DNA from 3 places in the Rhodococcus sp. I2R genome. Region 2 is predicted to be linked to each of the others. Evidence: predicted binding sites of a transcription regulator. Region 2 holds the regulator's gene; each other region holds the start of a gene.
What was found. Region 2 encodes LexA, which represses DNA repair genes until DNA is damaged. Its sites were predicted from a motif close to CGAACANNTGTTCG; they were not measured.

Region 1 (7,903 bases), on a different contig from region 2:
CAGGCTGTAGTAGTGCACGGTGCGAACGACATTCGAATCGAAAGCGGTCCGGTCGCACCAGCCCGCACCGACGAAGCGCTCGTCGCGATTGCATACGGCGGCATCTGCGGATCGGACCTGCACTACTGGCAGCACGGGGCGGCAGGAGAATCGGTTCTGAAGGCTCCGATGCGGTTGGGGCACGAAGCGTCCGGCACCGTTGTCGTCGCCGCATCCGACGGTAGCGGCCCCGCGGTCGGTACGGCCGTCGCAATCCACCCGGCTACACCGGGTGGAACCGGCGCGAAGTACCCCACGGACCGACCGAACCTGTCGCCCGGTTGCCGCTACATGGGCAGCGCCGCTCAGACCCCACACAACGACGGATTGTTCGTCGGGCAACTCGCAATTCCCACCCGCATGCTCCGACCGTTGCCCGAGGGTCTCGACCTCAGGCTGGCATCGCTGGCCGAACCCGCCAGCGTTGCCTGGCACGCCGTGTCAAGGGCGGGCGACGTCGCGGGCAAGACTGTCTTGGTGATCGGCACCGGTCCGATCGGCGCCCTCATCGTTGCCGTCGCCAAACGCAACGGCGCGGCCGATATCGTCGCCGTCGACCTGGAAGACTATTCCCTCGGTATCGCCCGAAAACTGGGTGCCACTCGGACGATCGACGCACGGGACGCCGACGCGATCACAGCTGTGGAGGCGGACCTGACTCTCGAATGCTCCGGCAATCACCGCGGATTAGCCTCGGCCATCGCCGGCACGGCCCGTGGAGGCCGCGTGGTGATGGTGGGGCTGCTACCCACCGGAGATCAGCCGGTGCCGATGTCACTGGCCATCACCCGAGAACTCGAACTCGTCGGGTCGTTCCGCTTCAACGACGAGATGGACGAGGTGATCACCGCGCTCGCCGACGGTTCGCTCGACGTCGAAGCCGTCATCACCGCCGAAAACACCGCCGAAAACTCGCTTGCCGCATTCGAATTGGCGAAAGATGCCTCCCGGTCGAGCAAAGTCGTGTTGCGATTCGGTGAGCACGAGAGCTGACACCGAGCCGATCGAGGTGTACGTAGCTCGCAGGGACATCCACCGGTTGAAGTACCGAAGTTCGCCACCGGAACGTGCACGCACCGAGCTCGCTGCCCTGGCTTACCGCCAGGAGGTCGGTCTGATCCACGCCTCCCGGGCGCTCGAGATTCTCGTCCGCACTGCAGTCGACCGCGAAACCGCGGACGCATTGGATGCGAACTGGCAGCGATGGCGTGGGATTCTGCGTAGCTCCGAGAACGCGGTCGGGGTTCTGGCAGCCTGATCGGTCCGCGACGAAAGCCGTGGACGTCACTCGAATTTCTCTGACGTCCAGTTGAATTCAGGGGCACAGCGTCTTCGGGAATCCCGTCCACTGCAGATCGGCGCGGAGGTGGCTCATGTCGTTGAACATGACGATGCTCGGTGGCAGCTCCGGCCGGTTCTCGATCACGGTCAATGCGGCGTTGGCACTGTTGAGCCCGAGCCACCGCGCCGCCGGGGCGTCCAATGCGTGCCGGATGAGCCATGCGATCGGATAGGCGTGGGTGATGAGTACCTCGTGTGCATCGTCGTCGCCCTCGGGTGCAGTGGCGAACCTCGCGATCAGGTTTTGCGCGATCCTGTGACCCGCTGCAGCTTCTTCGGTGTCGTAACCGTCGAAGAACGGCACCCATGAGGGCGGGGTTTCCTCCGGCGTCGGCACATAGGGCACGTGGTCGATCAGCTCGGCCGCTTCGCTGACATGGGCGCTGCCGGTGATGAAGATGTTGAGTTCCCGAGCGCTGGCGGCAGCTCTGGGTAGCGGAGAATGCCAGACCGCGTCAATCGGCAAGTGCGCCAGGCGTTGACCGAGTAGACGGACTTGTTCGCGGCCAGTGTCGATGAGATTGCCGAACGCGTCGGCGTCGCCGTGGCGTGCGATGTAGAGATACCTGGTGGCCATGAGCATGTCAGGAGCACCACTCCGATGCCCCTGTTCTCCCTTCCCTTTGGATGCGGCGGTTTTGTCAGAGGATGGTGACGGTGCCGGCTGTTCCATCCACTGCGATGAGGGCGCCGTCGTCGACGCGGGTAGTAGCGTCCGGGACGCCGAGCACAGCAGGGATGCCGTACTCACGGGCAACGATCGCAGCGTGCGAGAGCGCGCCTCCGGTCTCGGTGACAACCCCGGAGGCGATCTTGAACAGGGGCGTCCAGGCCGGGCCGGTGTAGGGGCAGACCACGATGTCGCCGCGGCGGACGGCGCCAAAGTCCGAGGGGCCGCGCACAATACGTGCCGCCGCGGTGACTGTCCCGTGGGAGCCAGGAGTGCCGCTCAGCGCCGCGGCCGGACCGGAGGAGCCAGGGAACGTACTGGCAGGAAGTGCCGCAGTAATGGGGCGTGCTTGCAGAATCCACACGACGCCGCCCGCGACCGCCCATTCGACGTCCTGCGGCCCACCGAGAACCCTCGCTATCCGTCCTCCCAGATCTGCCAGCACCGCGACCGCGTCGTCGTCCAAGGCCCGTGCATGTTGCTGGTCCGGTGCGACGGTGCTGGTAGCGATACCGCCGAGTTCGTGGTTCAGATCGATGCGAGTTTGCTTGCTTCCGACCGAACATACGACGGTTCCGTCCGGTGCGACCTCGCAGGTGTCGGGGGTGACCGTTCCGCCCACCACCGACAGTCCCAAACCCCATGATGCTTCGATCCGGGTCGGCTCGCCAATTTGCTGTGGTGTGAACAGCACCCCTGAGACCTCGGCCTCGATCACCGGCTGAACGAGTACTGCCATATCCGAGGCACGCGAAGCGCCGCCCGTCCGGCGCCAGTAGTCGCCGACCCGTGCAGCGCTGGCTGACTCCCGACAAACCATGATCGCCTGGCACACATCGTCGGCTCCCTGAACGCCGATGATGCTCTCGTATTGGCCTGCCGCCGAGGCATCCTCGGTGTCCTCGTTCGTAGCGGATGACCGCACCGCCACCACCGGGTCGCCCAGCCGCCCGAGCTCGCGGGCGACCGAATCGCGCCTAGAGCGCCCGATTTCGGTGCCGGTCGGTACGACGAAACCGTCGGGCACGGGCAGTCCCTCGCGCAGCAGCGCACCGAGCATTGCCGCTTTGCCACCCGAGTCAGTCCGGGTCGCCTCGGAAAGTCGCGTCAGCATCACACCGTCCGATCAACGAAATATTGACAACATTATGTTGACGATAGCAGGATGACGGTCATGGGACGCAAGCACGAACCTGAACGGCTCAGCAGCGCCGACCATGCACAGGCCCAGCGTGAGCGCGACGCCCAAGACAAGCTTCTCGACAAGGGCGCAGACCAGCTGCAACCTCGACCGTGGCGACCTGCGCCCGCCCCGCCCTCGGCGGTCGACCTGACGCAGTACGCGGTGTGGCGCTCATCCGAGCTGACCCCCGACGAACTCCTGGGGGCGCTGTCACTGCTCCCGGCGGCTCGCGCGGAGGTCGAGGGCGTAGAGATCGGCCTACTCTTCGCGGCCCGGAGCGAGGGGCTGACCTGGGCACAGATCGCTGAGGCGATGGGTTTTCGCTCCCCACAGGCCTGCCAGCAGTATGTGAACCGGCTCAGCGCCAGGCAGGACAAACGGATATGACGCGCCAGTCCGCGCCGGAACTACTCGTCCTGCACACGGTACGCCTCGTGGGATTTGCAGACAGTGAAGCGGTCGCCGAGCGTGCTCGGACGAGTCACGCCGAAGCATTGCGACTGCTGACTATGGCGGAGCGCGCGGGGTGGGTGCAGCACGACTCGTTCGCTGAGCTCGACGGTTGGTCACTCACCGATTCCGGCAAGGTGGAGAACGAGCGCCAACTCGCGGCAGAACGCGTGGAGGCCGACCCCGACGGGACGGTGGCGGCGCTCTACCGCGACTTCCTCCCGCTCAACGCTCGCCTGCTGCGCGCTGTCACCAGTTGGCAGATCAAGCCAACCGAAGCCGACACGTTCGCTCCCAACAACCACACCGACAGTGAGTGGGACGGGCGCGTCCTCGATGAACTCACGGCACTGAGTGAGGAACTCGCACCCCTGACCGAGCGGCTTTCTGCTGTTCTGGCGAGATTCGACAGCTACATGACTCGGTACGCATCAGCGCTGCACAAGGGCAGAAGCGGGGAACGCGACTGGATCGACAAGTCCGACAGGGACTCCTGCCACCGCGTGTGGTTCCAACTCCACGAAGACCTCGTCGCTACCCTCGGCATCGACCGAGCAAGCGAGGTGTAGGTACCGCGGACCTTGCTGTCGGCCGCTGCGCCCAGAATCAGTGGCGTGAGATCACTACGCGACGATAGGAGCCATGGACGTCACCGTCTCCGTACTTGCCGACCGACCCGATCTCGCCGATGCCCTGTGGAGCATGCCGGACTCGTGGCCGAGGTTCATGACGCGCGATCCCATCGCCACGATGTACTACACACCCGACGTCCTCGAACTGTTCGGAGCCTACGTACTCGTATGCCAGGACGAGACGGGAAACGTCGTCGGGAAAGCGTTTTCGATCCCCTTCCACCTGGCTGAAGGCGACGCGCTGCCGATCGACGGCTGGGACGGCGCAATTCAACGCGGCATCAGCACCCGGCTCACCGGCCGGACTCCGAACACCGTCAGCGCCCTCGAAATTGCGGTAGCACCGGAACGCTCGACGAATGGCGAAACTGGACAGGACTGCCGTTCGACCGATCCGGACCGGTCGAAGTTCCGGGAGCCCTCTCACCGGTGCATTGCGATCTGGCACACAGAACCGCCGCATACACCGAGCCCAACGTGTGGGTTCGGCACTCTACTGCGCGCTCCTGAAGCGCAGTCATTCAACGGGCGGATCAACTCTTCTAGCGTTCGAACGACCAGAATTGTCAGCGGTGAGTACGCGCAGTCAGGACGGTCGCGAGACTGCGCAGTACGGTTCGCCGCGTTCGTGGTTTCGGATGCTCTTGATCTTCGCCCCAGTATGGTTCCTGCGGCCATCCGTATTGGTCGGCAGGAGGCTCACGGAAAGGATCTGTAGTCACAAACAAGAGAATCGCAGGTTTGTGATGATTTGTTACAACCCATGCGCTGTTGTCTCGATATCTCGAGAATCACCCGTTCGAGACGGACCCGACCGTTCTTGTCGGTGGGCGGTTGTACCTTCCCTGGCATGCAGAAGTTGGGGGACTTCACCACAGCCCACACGCTGTCCGACCAGGACATCGTGACCGGACTCGCGCACATCCACACCACCGAGACACAACTCGCCGCAGCACGACTGGCAATGCTCACCGAAGCAGACCGACGAGGACTCGCACTGCAACTCGGCCACTCCTCCATCAAACGCTGGTACGCCAAAGCCGTACGCCTCCCCGAAGGAAACATCGCCCACCAGATGACCCTCGGAAAATGGCTCACACACAACCCCACCGTCGCCGAAGCCCTCACCGACGGCACCATCCACTACCTCCACGTCAAAGCCATCGCCGACGCCACCGCCACCGTCCTCACCGCCGACCCCACCCTCACCGAACCAAAACAGACCGACATCACCGCGGTACTACTCGACGTCGCCACCCGCTCCCTCCCCAAAGACGTCCACGACCGCGGCCAAGAACTCGCCCACCACGCCGCCAAAGCCCGCCACGAAACCGAACGACAACGCCACGAAGAACAACAACGCCGCAAAGCCGCTGACAGCCGCGAGAACCCCCGCCCCGAGGACCCACCCCACAGCAAGCCCAACAGCAAGTCCGACGAGGAAACACCCGTGCCGCCGCCCGGCCCACCACCGCTGCCGGTGTCCGAAAACAGGGCACTCAACCGACTCGGCATCTACCCACTGGCCAACGGCCGCAGCAAAATCGACGGAGACCTCGACAAACTGACCGTCGAGAAACTCAAAGCCGCCCTGTCACCGCTGACCGCACCCACACCCTCACCCGACGGCACCCGCGACCCCCGCACACCCGACAGACGCAACGCCGACGGGCTCAGCGAACTCCTCGAGCGCTACCTACACACCCGAACAGACACCGGATCCGGCGCAGTCAACGTCAACTTGACCATCCCACTTGCAGACCTGCTGAAAAAACCTGCCGACGCCGAGCACCCACACCGACACACAGCAACTCGGCGGAACACCCCACCGGGTCCGAGTGACGGTGACTGGCCGTTCTGGCTGGACTGGACCGGGCCCATCAGCGGCCACCTCGCCCAATACCTCTCCTGCGACGCCCACCTCACCCCGGTGATCGTGGACCACCACGGCGTGCCTCTCGCACTCGGCCGCAGCTTCCGGCTCGCATCGACCTCACTACGCCAAGCGGTCATCATCCGCGACCGCTGCTGCGTGATGTGCGGACGACCAGCCCAATGGTGCCAAATCCACCACGTCACCTACTGGAACGACGGCGGCGCAACAGATCTCAACAACCTCGCCCTCCTCTGCACCGAATGCCACCGCGACATCCACAACACCGACTGGCAACTCGCCATGGGCGAGGACGGGCACCCGCACTCCATCCCACCCCCCGAAACCGACCCCGAACGTCGACCCATCCCCAGCTACCACCGGAGACGAAAACACTCCGCCTAGCCTCGGCCGAGGCACCGCGCTCGCCCACACCGCGAGCCGTAGACACCGCTGTGGTCGGCACTCATCCCATTGTTGGAAGTGCTGCGGCAGGGAGGTACGTACTGGCTGTCGGCATCGATGACCACGCTCCACCGCGCGTTCCGTGATCGAGTACGTCAACGACTGCCCCCACAGTGGCGCTCGTGCAGGACCAGAAGTCAGGCACGGTAGTCACATCGCAGGGACGGCCGACCAACAGCAACAATCTCAGCTGAACTCGGCCCCAACCGGAACTGCGCCGAACGGCGCAGGGCGACACGATTGGTGTGAAAGCCGAACTCACTTCCAAGGTGCGCATCCGTCATTCGAACAGTATCCTCCCGAGGGTCGTTGTTCGCCGGCGGGGGCCGAATGAGAAGGGTTTCGATGACCGGTCGAATGTGGTTGCGTCATGCTGCGAGTGTGGGCCTCGCAGCCCTCGTCTTCACGGTGACTTCGTGCGCGTACAGCGAAAGTAACTACGTGAGCCGAGTCGACATCACGATGCAGCCACCCGCTGCAACCGGTATCCCGGCACCTGCACCAGCGTTGAACCCGACTTTCGGAGGCACCGAGCCGGGTGCCTTGGTCGGGGCAGTCGAGTTCGACGAACTGGACCCTCAGATCACCGAAACCGGAGCGACCGCGCTCAAGATCGACTACCTCTCTCGGGACGCGAATTCGCCGGACCCCCGCACGGTTGCCGGTGCAGTGTTCATTCCCGCAGGCATTCCGCCCGAGGGCGGTTGGCCAATTCTGGCGTTGGGACACGGCTTCACAGGCGTATACGAGGAATGCGCGCCGACGAACCATCCCAACCTGCTGGGCAACGCACTCGTCGTCGGGGCATTTCTGCTGAACGGTTACGCCGTCACAATGGCTGACTACGTCGGCCTCGGTGACGGTTCGCCGTTTCCGATGCTCGATACACGAAGCTACGGGTACAACATCGTCGACTCCGTCCGAGCGATCAGGAACGTGTCCGACGGGTTGTCCTCGAAATGGGTCGCCTTCGGCGGATCTCTGGGTGGCGCCGCTGTATGGGCCGCCAACGAATTGGCTACCGATTATGGCCGTGGCCTCAACTTCCTCGGGAGTGTGAGCGTGTCGCCGGCAGCTGACATGACCGGTCTCGCTTACGCCGCGTCGGACATGTCGATGTCATCGGCGCAAAGACACCTTTACATGCTGGAAGTGCTCGCTCTGCAACGAACTACGCAGCCCGATATCGAGTTGACCGATTAAATGCGCGGCGATGCATTCGACAACAGGGTTCTGGTCCAGGCCTGCTA
Region 2 (7,903 bases):
TCGCGACCGGCGCTGCATCGGAGGTGCTCTCCGCGAACGCGGCGATGGCGCAGGATCGCGGCTGGTTACGCGCCGCCGAGAAACTGATCGGAACCGGCACGTCTGCGACATCGGCGACCGATGCAGCGACCGAGCAGTTCGCGGCGATGTTCATCAAGCTCGGGGGGCTGATGGCTGAACGCGTCACCGATCTACGCGATATCCGCGACCGAGTGATCGCAGAGATTCTGGGAGTGTCCGAGCCGGGCGTGCCCACACCGAGCGTGCCCTCGGTACTTGTGGCCGATGACCTGGCGCCCGCCGACACTGCCGGCCTCGACCCCGAGCTGATCGTTGGGCTCGCTACCTCGCTGGGTGGCCCCACCAGTCACACCGCGATCATCGCCCGCCAACTCGGAATCCCGTGCGTGGTCGCCGTCGCCGAACTCGACGACGTGCCCGAGGGAACGCCCGCGGTTGTCGACGGGATCACCGGAGACATCGTCCTCGAGCCGAACCGGGACCGTGCCGAGTCTGCAGTGGCAGCTGCCCGAGCCGAGCTGGAGCGGGTGTCGGGGTGGTCCGGACCGGGTGCCACATCCGATGGACACGCAGTGGACATCCTCGCCAATGTTCAGGATGGCGCGGGGGCCCGCGCAGCGCGCAAGTCGGCAGCGGAGGGTATCGGTCTCTTCCGCACCGAGCTGTGTTTCCTCGATCGCGACAGTGAGCCGACCGTCGACGAGCAAGCCGAGATCTACGGCGAGGTGCTGACGGCGTTCGCGGGCTGCAAGGTTGTCGTCCGAACCCTCGACGCTGGTTCGGACAAGCCCCTGCGCTTCGCCAATCATGCCGACGAAGCAAACCCGGCCCTGGGGATTCGCGGAATTCGCATAGCGGAGAACAACAGGGGGATACTCCACCGCCAGCTCGACGGCATCGCCGCAGCCGCAGCAGCCACCGGTTCCGCCCCGTGGGTGATGGCGCCGATGATCGCCACCTCAGCGGAAGCGGCAGCGTTCGCCGCCGACGCACGCGAGCGTGGATTGAAGCCGGGCGTCATGATCGAGATCCCCGCTGCTGCGCTGCTGGCAGAGCACATTCTCGAACATGTGGACTTCTTGTCGATCGGGACCAACGATCTCGCCCAGTACACGATGGCCGCCGACCGAATGTCCTCCCAACTCGCCTCGTTGACCGACCCGTGGCAGCCGGCTGTCATCACCCTGGTTGCGCACACCGCGAAGGCAGGGGCGGCGGTAGGCAAGCCCGTGGGAGTCTGTGGTGAAGCCGCCGCCGATCCGCTACTGGCGTGCGTGCTCGTGGGGCTGGGCGTCACCTCGCTGTCCGCCGCCTCCGCGGCAGTGGCGCACGTCGGTGCGAAACTGTCCTCGGTGACGTTCGCGCAGTGCAAGCAAGCGGCGGCCGCAGCGCTCTCCACCGACAGCGCTGCGGCAGCGCGAGCTGCGGCCGGTGCCGTCCTCGACTGACATCGGCTCTAGTATTCGGTTCCGTGAGCAACTTCGGGTGGACCCTGCACGGCAACGGAAAGAGCGTCGCAGCAGGGGCAGTGGTGGAACCGGATCAGCGCTTGACGTGGCCGCGCACCATCGGAATCGGTATGCAGCACGTCATTGCCATGTTCGGTGCCACCCTCCTGGTCCCCACAGTGACGGGATTTCCGGTCACCACCACGCTGCTCTTCTCCGGCATCGGAACCGCGCTCTTCCTGATCATCACCCGCGGGCGGGTTCCCAGCTATCTCGGATCGTCGTTCGCGTTCATCGCGCCCCTGACCGCCACTCAGGCATCCGGGGCGGCAGCGCAACTCGGCGCTGTCATGTCGGTCGGAATAGTGCTGGCCGGTGTCGGATTCGTGGTCCGATTCGCGGGCAGCCGGGTCATCGAGGCGGTCATGCCACCGGTGGTGACCGGTGCAGTAGTCGTGCTCATCGGACTGAACCTCGCGCCGGCGGCCACGTCGTCGTTCGAGGCGCAGCCGCTGGTCGCTGCGGTGACATTGTTCGCCATTCTTCTCGTGACCGTCGCCGGGCCAGGGATGCTCGGACGGCTGGGGATCTTGGTCGGGGTCGTGCTCGGTTGGGTCTTCGCCGCCATCACCGGGCAGATCGACGACACCAGACTCGGTGCCATGCGCGACGCGGCCTGGATCGGTATTCCCGAGTTCCGCGGGCCGACGTTCGAGCTGTCCGTCGTGCTCATCGCTCTACCGGTGGTGATCGTGCTCGTCGCGGAGAACGTGGGTCACGTCAAGGCAGTGGCCGCGATGACCGGCAAGTCACTCGACGATGTGGCCGGTGACGCCCTCATCGCCGACGGTCTCGCCACCACCCTCGCGGGCGCTGGCGGAGGCTCGGGTACTACGACGTACGCCGAGAACATCGGCGTCATGGCAGCCACTCGCGTCTGCTCCACCGCCGCCTACTGGGTGGCCGCCGCGACTGCCGTCGTGCTGGCATTTTCCCCGAAATTCGGTGCTCTCGTCTTCACCGTTCCGGACGGAGTCATCGGCGGAGCCACCCTCGTGCTCTACGGTCTGATCGGTCTCCTCGGGGTACGGATCTGGACCGACAGTGAGGTCGATTTCACCGATCCCGTCAACCTCACGGTCGTCGCCGCTGCGCTCGTCGCCGGAATCGGCGATCTGACACTGACGATAGGTTCGATCGAACTAGGCGGGATCGCCTGGGGATCGGTCGGAATACTCGTCGGGTATCCGGTGATGCGGGCGCTCAGCAGAGGTGTGACTCGCTAAACGGGTCACCGATCACGCACGGCTCGGTCATCGACCGAGCCGTGCTCACAGTCGTAGTGTCGAGGTATATCACCGGCGGCGGTGTTGTTGCCGACCGGGAAAGCCCCTCGAAGGAGAGATGTAGTGGACCGCACACTGTTCGAGCCCGAGCACGACCTCTTTCGTGAGTCGTACCGCAAATTTCTGGCCCAGCACGTAGCGCCCAACCACGCGAAGTGGGAAGAGCAGAACATCGTCGACCGCGGCGTCTGGGTCGAAGCCGGCAAGCAAGGGTTCCTGGGCACCGCTGTTCCCGAGGAATTCGGTGGCGGGGGAGTCAAGGACTTCCGCTACAACACCATCCTCACCGAGGAAACCACACGTGGTGGGTACAGCGGCATCGGCTTCACGCTGCACAATGACGTCGTTGCGCCGTACCTCATCGACCTGTGCAATGAGGAACAGAAGCAGCGGTGGCTGCCCGGATTCTGCTCGGGCGAGCTGATCACCGCAATTGCGATGACCGAGCCGGGAACCGGTAGCGACCTGCAAGGCATCAAGACCCGCGCAGTCCGCGATGGCGACGAATGGGTCCTCAACGGCTCGAAGACCTTCATCACCAACGGAATCAACGCCGACCTGGTGATCGTCGTTGCGTGCACCGATCCGGACAAGGGCGCCCAGGGATTCAGCCTGCTCGTGGTCGAGCGCGACATGCCCGGTTTCGAGCGAGGCCGCAACCTCGACAAGATCGGTATGAAGGCTCAGGACACCGCCGAACTCAGCTTCACCGACGTCCGTGTTCCGGCGGCCAATCTTCTCGGCGACGAGGGCATGGGCTTCATCTACCTCATGCAGAACCTGCCTCAGGAGCGTCTGTCCATCGCCGTGGTGGCAGCGGCCGCAATGGAATCCGCGCTGGAGATGACCATCCAGTACTGCCGCGACCGCAAGGCCTTCGGCAAGTCGATCGGCAAGTTCCAGAACACACGTTTCGTGCTGGCCGAACTTGCCACCGAAACCACCGCGACACGCATCATGGTTGACAAGTTCGTCGAACTCCTCAACGCCGGCACGCTGACGGTGCAGGAAGCCGCGATGGCGAAGTGGTGGACCACCGAGAATCAGGTCCGGCTCATCGATCGATGCCTGCAGTTGCACGGCGGCTACGGCTACATGAAGGAATACCCCATAGCCAAGGCCTACATGGATTCGCGTGTGCAGACCATCTACGGCGGCACCACGGAAATCATGAAGGAAATCATCGGCCGAGGACTCGATCTCTGAGTTTTCGAAAGACGCAAACCTGAACGACGAGCAGGGGCTCGGCAACCACATTGCTGCCGAGCCCCTGCTCGTTTCAGGCCGACCTGTGTTTGGTCAGAGTTTGCGCATGACGGTGACGACCTTGCCGAGGATCGCCGCATCGTTGCCCGGTATGGGATCGAACAACGGGTTGTGCGGCATCAGCCACACTTCGCCTTTGCTGCGCTTGAACGTCTTTACCGTCGCCTCACCCTCGATCATCGCCGCCACGATGTCACCGTTGTCGGCCACGCTCTGCTGACGAACCACCACCCAGTCACCGTCGCAGATCGCGGCGTCGATCATCGACTCACCGACGACCTTGAGCAGGAACAGTGAGCCCTGGCCCACGAGTTCGCGCGGCAACGGGAACACATCCTCCACAGCTTGCTCGGCCAGAATCGGCCCGCCCGCGGCGATACGCCCCAGAACCGGAACGAACGTGGGTGTGGGGAGCTGTTCCTCGGCGGGCGCCGAACCGTCGGCAACCGCCGCGGCGTGGTCTGCCTGGACCTCGTCGAGTCCGCGCACATCCACTGCGCGTGGGCGATTGGGATCGCGCCGCAGGAATCCCTTGCGCTCGAGAGTGCGCAACTGATGAGCCACCGAGGACGTGGACGTCAGACCCACGGCGTCACCGATCTCACGAATGCTCGGCGGGTATCCGCGTTCGGTGACCGACGCCCTGATGACCTCGAGTACCTTGCGCTGACGCTCCGTCAGTCCGGCGCTGACATCGGTGCCTTCACCCTCGAACGCTTTCGCAGTGGGGACGGCAGCAGGCTTTCCCGCGGGCTTGCCTGCCGACTTGGTCGATTTCGGTGTCGACTTCGGTGAGACGGTCGATTTCGGTGACCCTGACGAGGTCTCGTCTTTCATTCCTGCGTCCTCCTGCGTCGTGGCTGTAGCTGAAGCTCGAGTGCGACCTGAGCTGGCCGGGTGGTGTGGATGTGGCGTGTGGCTTCTGACACGAACTTAGCCCGTCGACGCTGTTCGATCAAACATCTGTTCGATCCGTGTCGCGTTTTCTACTGACTTTGTCGGAGCTGCGTGATAGAACTTCGAACAAGCGTTCATCGAACGCCTGATCGAATACACCCTTCGATCATGTCCACTCCAGTGGAGGTTCTCATGAGCATCACGACCGAGCGGCGTGTCAGTGCGCACCGTGGCAGTACACATAGGGGGAGTGCTGTTCGTCGGCGTCCCACCCCGCAGCGCCGGCGCTACCTGCACACGAGCGCGCCGCAGGGAGTGGTGCGCGGGCACCGCGAGGCGTGTGTGGAGGACAGGAGCCCGCAGACGCTGTCGTGGACTGCAACCGTCCTCGGTGTTCTCGCCACCGCCGTGGTGCTGTTGGCGTTCGTCGCTGTCGCGAATCTGCGCGCAGGCTCGATCGAGTCCGCACCGCAGGTAGGTGTCGCCGTCGTTCAGCAGGGCGAGACGCTCAGCGACGTCGCTCAGCGCATCGCACCGGGAGTGCCAGTGCAGGATGTGGTCGACAGCATGCTCGAACTGAACGGCCTCGCCGGCGCGTCGGTGTCCCAGGGCCAGCAACTGGTGATTCCAGCCACATCCGGCCGGTAGCGCCGATCATGACCGTGCGCGTCCCAGATCCGGTGTGCCGAGAGCTCCGCGTCTCGGGTGATCGAGGTGCGTACGTGAGGCTCCGAGTATCCTCGATGCCCGTACCCCTCGAGAGTGATCCCAGGGAGTGCATCGGCTACGACGGAGGCTCCTTCATGCATTGCCCGTTCTGCAGGCACCCCGACTCTCGCGTGGTCGACTCACGCGAGGCGGACGAGGGGCAAGCAATCCGCCGCCGACGCTCGTGCCCGGAATGTGGTCGTCGGTTCACCACAGTCGAGACCGCCGTGCTGGCCGTCGTCAAGCGCAGCGGGGTTACCGAGCCTTTCTCGCGTGAAAAGGTCGTCAAGGGTGTTCGACGCGCCTGCCAGGGGCGAGACGTGGACAACGACGCGTTGAACCTGCTGTCGCAGAAGGTGGAGGACGCTGTACGCGCCTCCGGTTCGGCCGAAATCCCCAGCCACGAGGTCGGGTTGGCCATTCTCGGTCCACTACGTGATCTGGACGAGGTGGCGTACCTGCGGTTCGCCTCCGTGTATCGGTCCTTCAGCTCGGCCGAGGACTTCGAGAAGGAGATCCAGGACCTACGCGCGCACCGCGAGTCGTCCGCGGTCGAATGACCCGCGTAGTCGCGAGGTGTCATCGGCGAAGTCACGCGCACATTCGCCGATATCAATCCGGCTGACTGCGGCCTGAGGGGTGTGCGGATCGACCGGTGCCGCAAGCCTCAGCTGCGCCCAGCTGCGTCGATAGCTTTCTGCACGCGCTTCTCCGACACTGGATACGCCGTACGAACGCTCTGCGCGAAGAGCCCGACTCTGAGCTCCTCGATCATCCAGAACACATCCTGGACGGCGGCGCCCTGCCGGCGGGCCTCGGGTAGCGACTTCACCAGTCGGTCATAGGATTCGTAGACGCGATCCAGCACGTCCATACCGGCGTCGTCTCTGGCGGCGCTGCTGGGCAACGCATTCAATCGAACCGTCGCAGCCTTGAGGTACCGAGGGATCTCCGCCAGACGTGTGGACCCGAACTCGAAGACGAAGCCGTCGAACACCAGAGAAGCGAGTTGCTCGCGAACGTCGTCCGCGGCATCACCCTGCGCCCGTTCCAGAACCGCACGCAAAGCCAGTGATTCGGTCAGAATCTGCCGCACCAGTACAAGGATGCTCGAGGTGCGCGCAGTCACATCGACGTTGACCGCCTTCGACAGCGCGGCGAAAGCGTCGGGGGACCGAACCGGACCACCGTGGGCATCCATCGATTCGTCGACAGCTGTTCTACGGCAATCCTCGAGCAGAGCGTCGATGCTCCCGTACGGGTTCTGCCCCAGAGCCAGCCGCTCACGCGTTGGTATCCCGGCAATCAAGGCCTTGGTGCCGCGCGGTGCATGTTCCAATAGCAAGGCGCGGGTCCCATCACGCATGGCTTGCCGCTGCTGTGCGGGCGTACTGAGGATCCGGACTGCCACGCCGCCGCCTTCCGGTACCAGCGCCGGGTAGCCGGTAACGGTCTGGCCGCCGACCGACCGGGTGACGGCCTGATCGAGAGTCCCGAGGCTCGACGAGGTCCATGCCAGCGTCGGAGCCCGTTCGGCCGCACCGACTGCTGTGGCCACCTCCTGGGTGATTCGAGGCGCCAACGTTCGCCGCAGCCGGTCCAGGTCTTTGTCCGAACCCAGCTCGGTGCCATCGGTATCGACAGCCGCGAACGTCATGCTCAAGTGCCCCGGCATGGACGCCACATCGAAATCGGTGGGATCGATTCGGCACGAACCGAGCCGGGACAGTTCACGAGCGAGCGCGGTCACTACCGGTTCGGCACGCGGTGTCATGGCGGCGAGTGCGGCGGCGGCGAAGTCCGGCGCGGGCACCACGTTTCGGCGCTGCGCCTTGGGGAGGAGTTTGATGAGCGTGGACACCAACTCCGCGCGCATGCCCGGTACCAGCCAGTCGAATCCGACGGGTTGCACCTGGGCGAGCAGAGCGATCGGGATGCGGGCGGTGACACCGTCCGCGGCGGCACCCGGTTCGAACTGGTACGTGAGCGGAAACTGAATGTCTCCCTGGCGCCACGCGTCGGGGTAGTCACCGCCCAGCACAGATCCCGCGTCGGCATTGACAACCGTCTCAGGGGTGAAGTTCAACAGATTGGGTTGGGTGCGTCTGGCTTTCTTCCACCACGTGTCGAAATGGCGCGCCGAGACCGCTTCCGCGCCGATACGAGTGTCGTAGAAATCGAACAGTGTGTCGTCGTCGACGACGATATCTCGGCGTC
Region 3 (7,903 bases), on a different contig from region 2:
AGCCTGTCCGAGGCTGGTTTTCGACCATCGAGCGCAGTTCCGCTGGCCGACGGCCGAGGTGTCGGATCGGCCGCGTCGCTCGAATTGAAGAACCCGTTGGGAATCGAGAGCACGCTGCGTGACTGGTCGGTGCTGGCGCTGCCGTTGCGCACGCTGGTCGTCGAGGATGTTTCTGGGTCGATGGCCGCGGCTTCGGGGGATTCGACTCGAATCGCGTTGACTGTCGACGCCAGCCTCGGCGCGAACGCACTCTTCAGTGATCGCACGGAGATGGGTTTGTGGGCGTTCTCGATCGGGTTGGGCGGTGGTGACAAGGACTATCGAGAACTGGTGCCACTCGGCCCGGTCAGCAACGTCGTCAACGGTCTGCCTCAGCGGGAAGCGATTCTCTCGGCGGTGCGGTCGCTGCCTTCGCTGGTCGGCGGCGGAACAGGCCTGTACGACACGACTCTCGCCGCGTTCCGCAGGGTGAAGGAGGGTTACGATCCCAACTTCGTCAACAGCGTCATCTTGTTGACCGACGGCTCGAACGAGGACGAGGGCAGCCCGAGCCTGGACGAGTTGGTCGACACTCTTCAACGAGAGCAGGACCCGGTGCGGCCCGTGGTGATCGTGACCGTGGGAGTCACCACCGACGCCGATCCGGTAGCGCTGCAGGCAATCGCGGCGGCCACCGGCGGAACCAGCTACATCGCCGAGGATCCCCGCGATATCCCGGAGGTCTTCGTCAAGGCACTCAACAGCCGCACTCAGCGCATCGGCGGAGAGTGACTCAGACGAAGGTCAGAACGATTCCCGCTGCGCAGCACGCGATCACGATGGCAATCGCGATCGCGTCGGCGAAAGAGGGTCCGCGCGGGTAGGCGGTGATCTTGCCGGTTCCCCCGCGGGCGGTGATCGCCGCACCCATCTCCGTGGCCCGCCTGATCGCTATGGACATCGTCGCCGTGATGAGGTCGACGATGGAGTTGTCGGACGCGCTGTTGAGAACGGACTTCGGTCGCAGTTTGCGTGCCGCGTTCATCGTGCGCATCTCCTCGATGAGCAGTGGCAGCGAGCGCAGGCACAGTGCCACCGTCGCCGCCCACTCGTCGACCGGCACCCTCAACTTCTTCAGCGGGGACCCGAGAACCGCGACGGCAGGGGCGATGTCGCTCATCGATGTGGTCCACCCGATCATCACCGAGGCCCCGAGCAGGACGAACGCGAAGACGGTCGAGCGAGCGAACAGTAGTACGGCGTCGAGGCCGATGGGCAGGTTGAGCAACGCCCCCAACAGGAACAGGCCCCAGATCCACAGGGGTGGTCGTGGTACCGCGCCCGGCGGTACTCGTGCGATCACCGCGGTGACGAGAAGCAGGCCGACGATCACCCCGATCGCGGGCCACGACGGTGCCACCACGATGGTGATGCTGATCAGCAGGACGGCGATCAGTTTCGTGCCGGCCAAGAGTCGGTGGATAGGTGAATTTCCCGGCACCTGCCGGAGTACCACTGTGGTCACGAGGGCACTCCTCTCGTCGACAGTTCCGACACGATGCGGCCGCTGTCGAGGGTGATGGTTCTGTCGCAGATCCGGTCCATACCGTCGACGTCGTGGGAGATCACGACAATCGCGATGCCCTGACTGCGCAGTGAACCGAGGACGTCGATGATCTCGCTGCGGCCGGGTGGATCCAGCCCGGCGAGTGGTTCGTCGAGGACCAGAAGCGGTCGGCTGTTCACCACGAGACCGGCGATGACGACGCGTCGCATCTGGCCGCCGCTGAGCGAGTCGATCTCGCGGCCGGCGAGCATCCGGTCCAGGCCGACGGCGTCCATTGCCCGGGCGACCTTCGCCGACCCCACCTCGGGACCTCCGGCTGCTTCGATGTCCTCGGCGACTGTGCGTCTTTGAAGCTGTAGCCGCGAATGTTGGAAGGCGAGCCCGACAGCGCCGACTTTGTCGCTCATGTCTGTGCCGTCGATGGTGGCTGTCCCTGCGGTCGGCTTGGTCAGGCCGGCCATTATCCATGCGAGGGTGGACTTCCCGGACCCGTTTCCACCGAGCATCAGGATTCCGTCGCCCCGGTGGATTTGCAGGTCGATGCCGTCGAGTGCGCGTTGCGCCCAGGGGGTGCGGCGATTGTAGGTGTGTTGCACACCGCGCAGTTCGAGCAACGGTTTGCCGGTACGGAATTCGATGGCGTCGGAGTCCTGGTACGGTCCGCGCATCCACTCCGGTGTGTGTTCGACCTGCACGCCGTCGTGTAGATGGATAACTCGATCGGCTGCCGTTGTTTCCGCGTCCTGATGTGTCACAAGCACAACCGACATCCGGTGCCGCTTCGGCAGTGCAGCGAGCAGCGCGACCAGCGACCTCCGGCCTTCGGCGTCGATCATGGCTGTTGCCTCGTCGGCGATCAGCAGTGTAGGTCGGCGAGCGAGGGCCGAGGCGACAGCAAGGCGTTGAAGTTCGCCACCGGACAGCGACGATGTCTCGCGCGTGCCCATTCCAGCGAGTCCGACCTCGGCGAGCAACTTCTCGACATCGAGGTCTACGCCCGGTGCGAGTCCCCACACCACGTCGTCCGCGACCCGACTGCCGAGCACCTGGCTTTCGGGGCGCTGCAGCACAACGGCGGTGCCGCCTTCGAGTCCGAGGCCCGCGATACCCGGACGTTCGACGGTTCCCGATGTGGGCAGGGTTCCGGCCAGGATGCGGGCGAGGGTGGACTTGCCTGAACCGTTGTGTCCCACCACGGCTACGAATTCACCGATGTCGATGGTGAGGTCGATGTTCTCGAGCGCGGCCGCGCGGGCATTGTCGTAGCGGAAGCCGACGCCGGTCAATCGGAGCGGAAGGGCCTCGACCACACCGTCACCCGCCGCGGGCAGGTGCTCGACTACCGGAATGGTAGCGAGGCGATCGAGGACGGCGCCGAGGATCAACCACGTGAACAGGGCGCCGAAGATGATGCTGAACGACATCGTGCCGAGAATCCACCACCACCAGTTGTCCAGTACGGCGCCGACGCTCGAGCGCAGCACATCTGCGGGCGTCACGAGCATCTCGGCGCGCGACATCATGCGTGCAACACCTTCGATGGTGTTCTCGATGGTTCGCAGGAACAGCTCGCGCAGCGGCGTCAGAACGAACAGCATCCCCACCGTGAACAGGCCCAGCGACGGGCCGATGATGGTAGCCGTCGCAAGGACCGAGAGCAGCCCCTGTTTCTTGCGTTTCGCCCGCCCCACGATGCCGCCGAGCAACGCCGACGTGGCCACCGTGAAGGCCGTGGTGGTACCTGCGGCGACGAATGCGACGAGGATCCCGGCGGCAGCAGCCGCGACCAGCGCGCGTGTGCGGTGACGCTGGATCACCACTGCCAACGGGACGGCGGCGACGATCTGCAGGGCCGATGCCATCGGAACGACCATGGCAACGACCGACAGCGCCACCGCGATGCTGCTCATCACCGCTGCTGTCGCCGTTTCGGCGGGCGTCAGAGCCAAGGACTTGCGCAACCTCGTCGGTCCCTAGCGCGACCGCTGGCTGGTGGCGGGACCGGCGGGACGACGCCGACGTCCGCCGCCGGCGGCGTGCTGGCGCGGCGAACCCTGACGCGAGCCGCCCTGCCGCGGCTGCTGCTGCGGTGCGACCTTGACGGGCTCGACGTAGCGGGCCTGCTCGCCGACGAGTTCGGCGACCTGAGGTGACGTCGAGGTGACCCGAACGGGTGTGACCTTGATGTCGGCCTTGCGTAGCAGGACTGCGGTGTCTCGGCGCTGCTCCGGAAGTACGACGGTGACGACGTCTCCGGCGCTCCCGGCGCGTGCCGTACGGCCCGAGCGGTGCAGGTAAGCCTTGTGCTCGGCGGGCGGGTCGACGTGCACGACCAGCTGGACGTCGTCGACGTGGACGCCGCGGGCGGCGACGTCGGTGGCGACGAGGACCCGAGCTGCACCCGAGGAGAACGCCAACAGGTTGCGATCGCGCGCAGCCTGAGACAGGTTGCCGTGCAGGTCGACCGACGGAATTCCCGCTTCGGTGAGCTGCTTGGCGAGCTTGCGCGCCTGATGCTTGGTGCGCATGAACAGGATTCGGCGACCCGTGCCCGATGCGAGCTGCTGCACCAGCTTTTTCTTCGCCTCGACACCGTCGACCTCGAACACACTGTGTGTCATGGCTTCGACGTGTGAGTTGACCTCGTCTACGGAGTGAGTGACCTGGTCGGTGAGGAAACGCTTGACCAGCTTGTCGACACCGTTGTCCAGCGTCGCCGAGAACAGCAGGCGCTGACCCTTCGGCGGGGTGGCAGCGAGGATTCGCGTCACGACGGGGAGGAAGCCGAGGTCGGCCATGTGGTCGGCCTCGTCGAGGACAGTGATCTGCACGCCGTCGAGGGTGACGTGGCGCTGCTTCATCAGGTCTTCGAGACGGCCGGGGCAGGCGACGACGATGTCGACGCCACCGTTGAGTGCGGAGACCTGGCGGTTCTGCGAGACGCCACCGAAGATGGTGGTGACCCTGAGCTTGTATGCGGCCGCCAACGGTTCGATGGCGACGGCGATCTGGGTGGCCAGTTCGCGGGTGGGAGCCAGGATCAGTCCGCGCGGACGGCCGGGCTTGCGGTTGCCGGGCAGCTGTCCGGCGAGGCGGGCCACCATCGGGATGGAGAAGGCGAGGGTCTTGCCGCTTCCGGTCTTTCCACGTCCGAGCACGTCACGTCCCGCGAGTGTGTCGGGGAGGGTGTCGGCCTGGATGGGAAACGGTTCGGACTTGCCCTGTGCGGAGAGGACATCGGCGAGTGCGTGCGGTACGCCGAGCGAAGCAAAAGTAGTCATAACGATGAGATGTGCCTTTCGGGCAGGGTGTTGCACCCATGGCCGATGGCCGTCAGATGCAAAGGGTGGCGAGACTGCCGGTGGGCAGTTTCGATCGCCGTAAGAAAAGCCTGTGCAGGGTGCACATGGACTACGCGGCCGGAGCCGGGCGGAAGTAGAAGCATTCCACGACGTCTGACGAGCAGCTACGCGCGTCGTCGACAAGTGTAACCGAGTCATCGGCATCGTCACGCCACCACACCGATGTCGAAGACGATGCCGTTCTCGATCTGTGAGGTGTAATGCTCGATAACCGACACCCCTGACGCTGTGGATATGTATGTGTGCCCGGTAGGTGTCATAACCCCGTACTTGTGAAGCTCGCGGCGACCGGTGCGTTCCGGTCTTGCTTTCCAGCCTTCGCCTTCCTTCGCGTAATTGCATGCGGCACAGAGGCCTGCCCCGTTTTCGGCTGTTGTTCTGCCACCGGCAGCGTGCGGCACGATGTGGTCGTGGTGCCGGATGGGTGCGTCGCACCACGGGGTGCGGCATGTCCGGTCGCGAACATCGATCAGGCGCGCGAGTGCCGTCGGGAAGGTCCGCGATTTCGATTCCATCGCGGTGAGCGCCCCGGTCTCAGGGTTGGCGTAGAGCCTGCGAAGTGCGACGCGCGTCTCACTGTCGAGTGCCTCACGTACCAGTTTCTGGGCGACATCGGAGGGAATATCGCCGTAGCCCTGCAGGTGCGCGGACCCGGCGTTGCCGCTCAATAGTGCGGTGTCCGGCAACACAACGTTGACGGTGACCGGTGAACCTGCAGCGGCGGAGACTCCCGTTATCCGTTCGAATACGAGGTCGGCCATGATCTGGTCGCGGGTACGGGTCTCTCCACCTGCATTGATGATGGTGTCGGCATCGCGCCGCAGCGTCGCCCACATGCCCACGGCTCGTTCCATCGAGGTCAGGGTCGTGAAGGAGCACATGGAATCGGGTGCCGGCCTGGTGCTGGTGCGTCGGTTCGAGTACGCCTTGGCTCGGCGTTTGACCTGTGAGGCAGCGTCGAGTTGATTGGCGAGCGACCGGGCGCGGCCCTCGATTTTCCTGTCACCGGCGCCAGCGAGCGTGGCGGGATCGGCACACAGGCGCTCGTCGATGGTGCCTCGATCCTCGGCTGTCAGACATGCCGTCTCACGGACGAGAATCATGGCGCGCCATTCGTTGAGGTCCCCGGCGCGCAGCCGGGCCATCGTGTGTGGCATCTCGTGAACGAGTGCCCGCGCGAGACCGAGATGTGTGCCACCTCGGTGGGGAGATTCGCGTCGTGCAAGCCCGATCTGCGAGGCAATGCCTCTGCGCCACTGAGGCTTCGGCTTGCCGCGCTCTTTTCGCTCGTTGCTGATCGTTATCGCAACAGCGTCCGTGACCACAGCCTGGGCTGCGACGCACGCGCACTTCGCCGTTTCGAGCGCCGAGATGATGTCGATGCCGGTGGCCGCGTCGACATCGAACTGAGCCCGTTGCACACGCGCGACGAAGACAAGCACGTCCTGTGCCGTCAAAGCGATGTCCGATGCCAGATTCGTAACCACAAGCCCCCCATGTGAGTCGAACGTATGTTCCCCTGAGTCGGGCATGAGGCGTCCTCGACGTATCCGAAGCGGGCTGATGACGAGCAACCGGGCCCCCACCGCGTGATTATCAAGAGTGTCTGCACCGCGTGTCAGTTTCAGAAGACGACTGCACTCTTTGCAGGCGTTTTGAGGGTGTGTGCACGCCCTCAGCAACGGCCGTCCCTTTCCAAAACATACGGGGAGGGGGTATCGTCCCGATACGGCAATCGGATACCCCTAGGGGGTATGCGAATCAACTGAAGGGGCACCCATGATCACCACGAACTACCGAGTTATCGGCATGACCTGCGGTCACTGCGAGGCCTCGGTGCGAGAAGAAGTCGGTGCCGTAGCCGGAGTCGAGACGGTCGAAGCGTCCGCGTCGGCGGGAACGATGACAGTGACCAGTGCCGCAGAACTCGACCAGACTCAGGTCATCGCTGCCGTCCGCGAGGCCGGATACACAGCAGAACCGCAACCCGCAGATTCACGCTCCGTGTAACCACCGAATCAGGTGGATGGAAGGACTCGCACGATGAACGAGCACATACATGCAGGCGTCGATGCTGCGACGGATCAGCCCACTTCGTCGCCGCACAGCGGCCCTGACGCGGGCCAGGACATGTCCGGTCACAGCGGCGGCTCACCCGCACATGGCGGGCACGCGGACCACGGGGGTCACACCGGTCACGGTGGTCATGCGGGGCATGGTGATCACGTCGGTATGTTCCGGCGCCTGTTCGCGATCATGCTGGTCCTCGCGTTCCCGGTGGTCTTGGCCTCCGAGATGTTCGCGATGCTCGTCGGCTACTCGTTACCCGACGCGTCGTGGATCGCCTGGATCTCCCCGGTGTTGGGGACGGTGATGTTCGTCTGGGGCGGTTCCCCGTTTCTGACCGGCGCAGTGAGCGAAATCCGTTCGCGTGCACCAGCAATGATGCTTCTCATCGCCCTGGCCATCAGTGTTGCGTTCGCGTCGTCGATGGGCGCGAGCCTCGGTGTGCTTTCTCATGAGCTCGACTTCTGGTGGGAACTGGCCCTACTGATCGTGATCATGCTGCTCGGGCACTGGATCGAAATGCGATCACTCGCGCAGACCACGTCCGCCTTGGATTCGCTGGCAGCGTTGCTACCGGACACCGCCCAACGCGTCGACGGCGACGATGTGGTGCCGGTATCACCGGATCAGCTCGAGCTCGGCGATGTCGTGGTCGTCCGCCCCGGCGGGCGACTACCGGCTGACGGGACCATTGTGTCCGGATCGGCGAGTATGGACGAGTCGATGATCACCGGAGAATCGCGCACGATCCGCCGTAGCGACGGCGAGCACGTCGTCGCGGGGACCGTGGCCACCGACTCCGGAATCAGGGTTCGAGTCACCGCGGTAGGTGAGGACACTGCCCTCGCCGGTATCGGAAGACTGGTTGCCGACGCCCAGAACTCGACGTCGCGAGCTCAACGAATTGCTGACACCGCTGCGGGGTGGT

Region 1: a site for LexA is predicted at 5,104-5,117, ahead of KVY23_RS22730 (HNH endonuclease signature motif containing protein). Genes of this name have one in related genera too.
Region 3: a site for LexA is predicted at 6,413-6,426, ahead of KVY23_RS15710 (HNH endonuclease signature motif containing protein). Genes of this name have one in related genera too.

Annotation. Positions count from the first base shown of each region.
Region 1 covers NZ_JAHUTG010000032.1:11,831-19,733, reverse strand. The annotation lists gene KVY23_RS22765 (L-idonate 5-dehydrogenase) at 1-1,032, shown strand, start outside; gene KVY23_RS22760 (hypothetical protein) at 1,016-1,297, shown strand; gene KVY23_RS22755 (histidine phosphatase family protein) at 1,355-1,963, opposite strand; gene KVY23_RS22750 (PEP/pyruvate-binding domain-containing protein) at 2,022-3,164, opposite strand; gene KVY23_RS22745 (hypothetical protein) at 3,225-3,620, shown strand; gene KVY23_RS22740 (hypothetical protein) at 3,617-4,252, shown strand; gene KVY23_RS22735 (hypothetical protein) at 4,326-5,033, shown strand; gene KVY23_RS22730 (HNH endonuclease signature motif containing protein) at 5,166-6,593, shown strand; gene KVY23_RS22725 (lipase family protein) at 6,999-7,856, shown strand; gene KVY23_RS22720 (hypothetical protein) at 7,857-7,903, shown strand, end outside.
Region 2 covers NZ_JAHUTG010000001.1:79,020-86,922, reverse strand. The annotation lists gene ptsP (phosphoenolpyruvate--protein phosphotransferase) at 1-1,469, shown strand, start outside; gene KVY23_RS00345 (uracil-xanthine permease family protein) at 1,493-2,755, shown strand; gene KVY23_RS00340 (acyl-CoA dehydrogenase family protein) at 2,879-4,021, shown strand; gene lexA (transcriptional repressor LexA) at 4,115-4,918, opposite strand; gene KVY23_RS00330 (LysM peptidoglycan-binding domain-containing protein) at 5,147-5,626, shown strand; gene nrdR (transcriptional regulator NrdR) at 5,782-6,246, shown strand; gene hrpA (ATP-dependent RNA helicase HrpA) at 6,354-7,903, opposite strand, start outside.
Region 3 covers NZ_JAHUTG010000014.1:12,420-20,322, reverse strand. The annotation lists gene KVY23_RS15730 (VWA domain-containing protein) at 1-771, shown strand, start outside; gene KVY23_RS15725 (energy-coupling factor transporter transmembrane protein EcfT) at 773-1,504, opposite strand; gene KVY23_RS15720 (ABC transporter ATP-binding protein) at 1,501-3,408, opposite strand; gene KVY23_RS15715 (DEAD/DEAH box helicase) at 3,520-4,827, opposite strand; gene KVY23_RS15710 (HNH endonuclease signature motif containing protein) at 5,055-6,365, opposite strand; gene KVY23_RS15705 (heavy-metal-associated domain-containing protein) at 6,688-6,918, shown strand; gene KVY23_RS15700 (heavy metal translocating P-type ATPase) at 6,952-7,903, shown strand, end outside.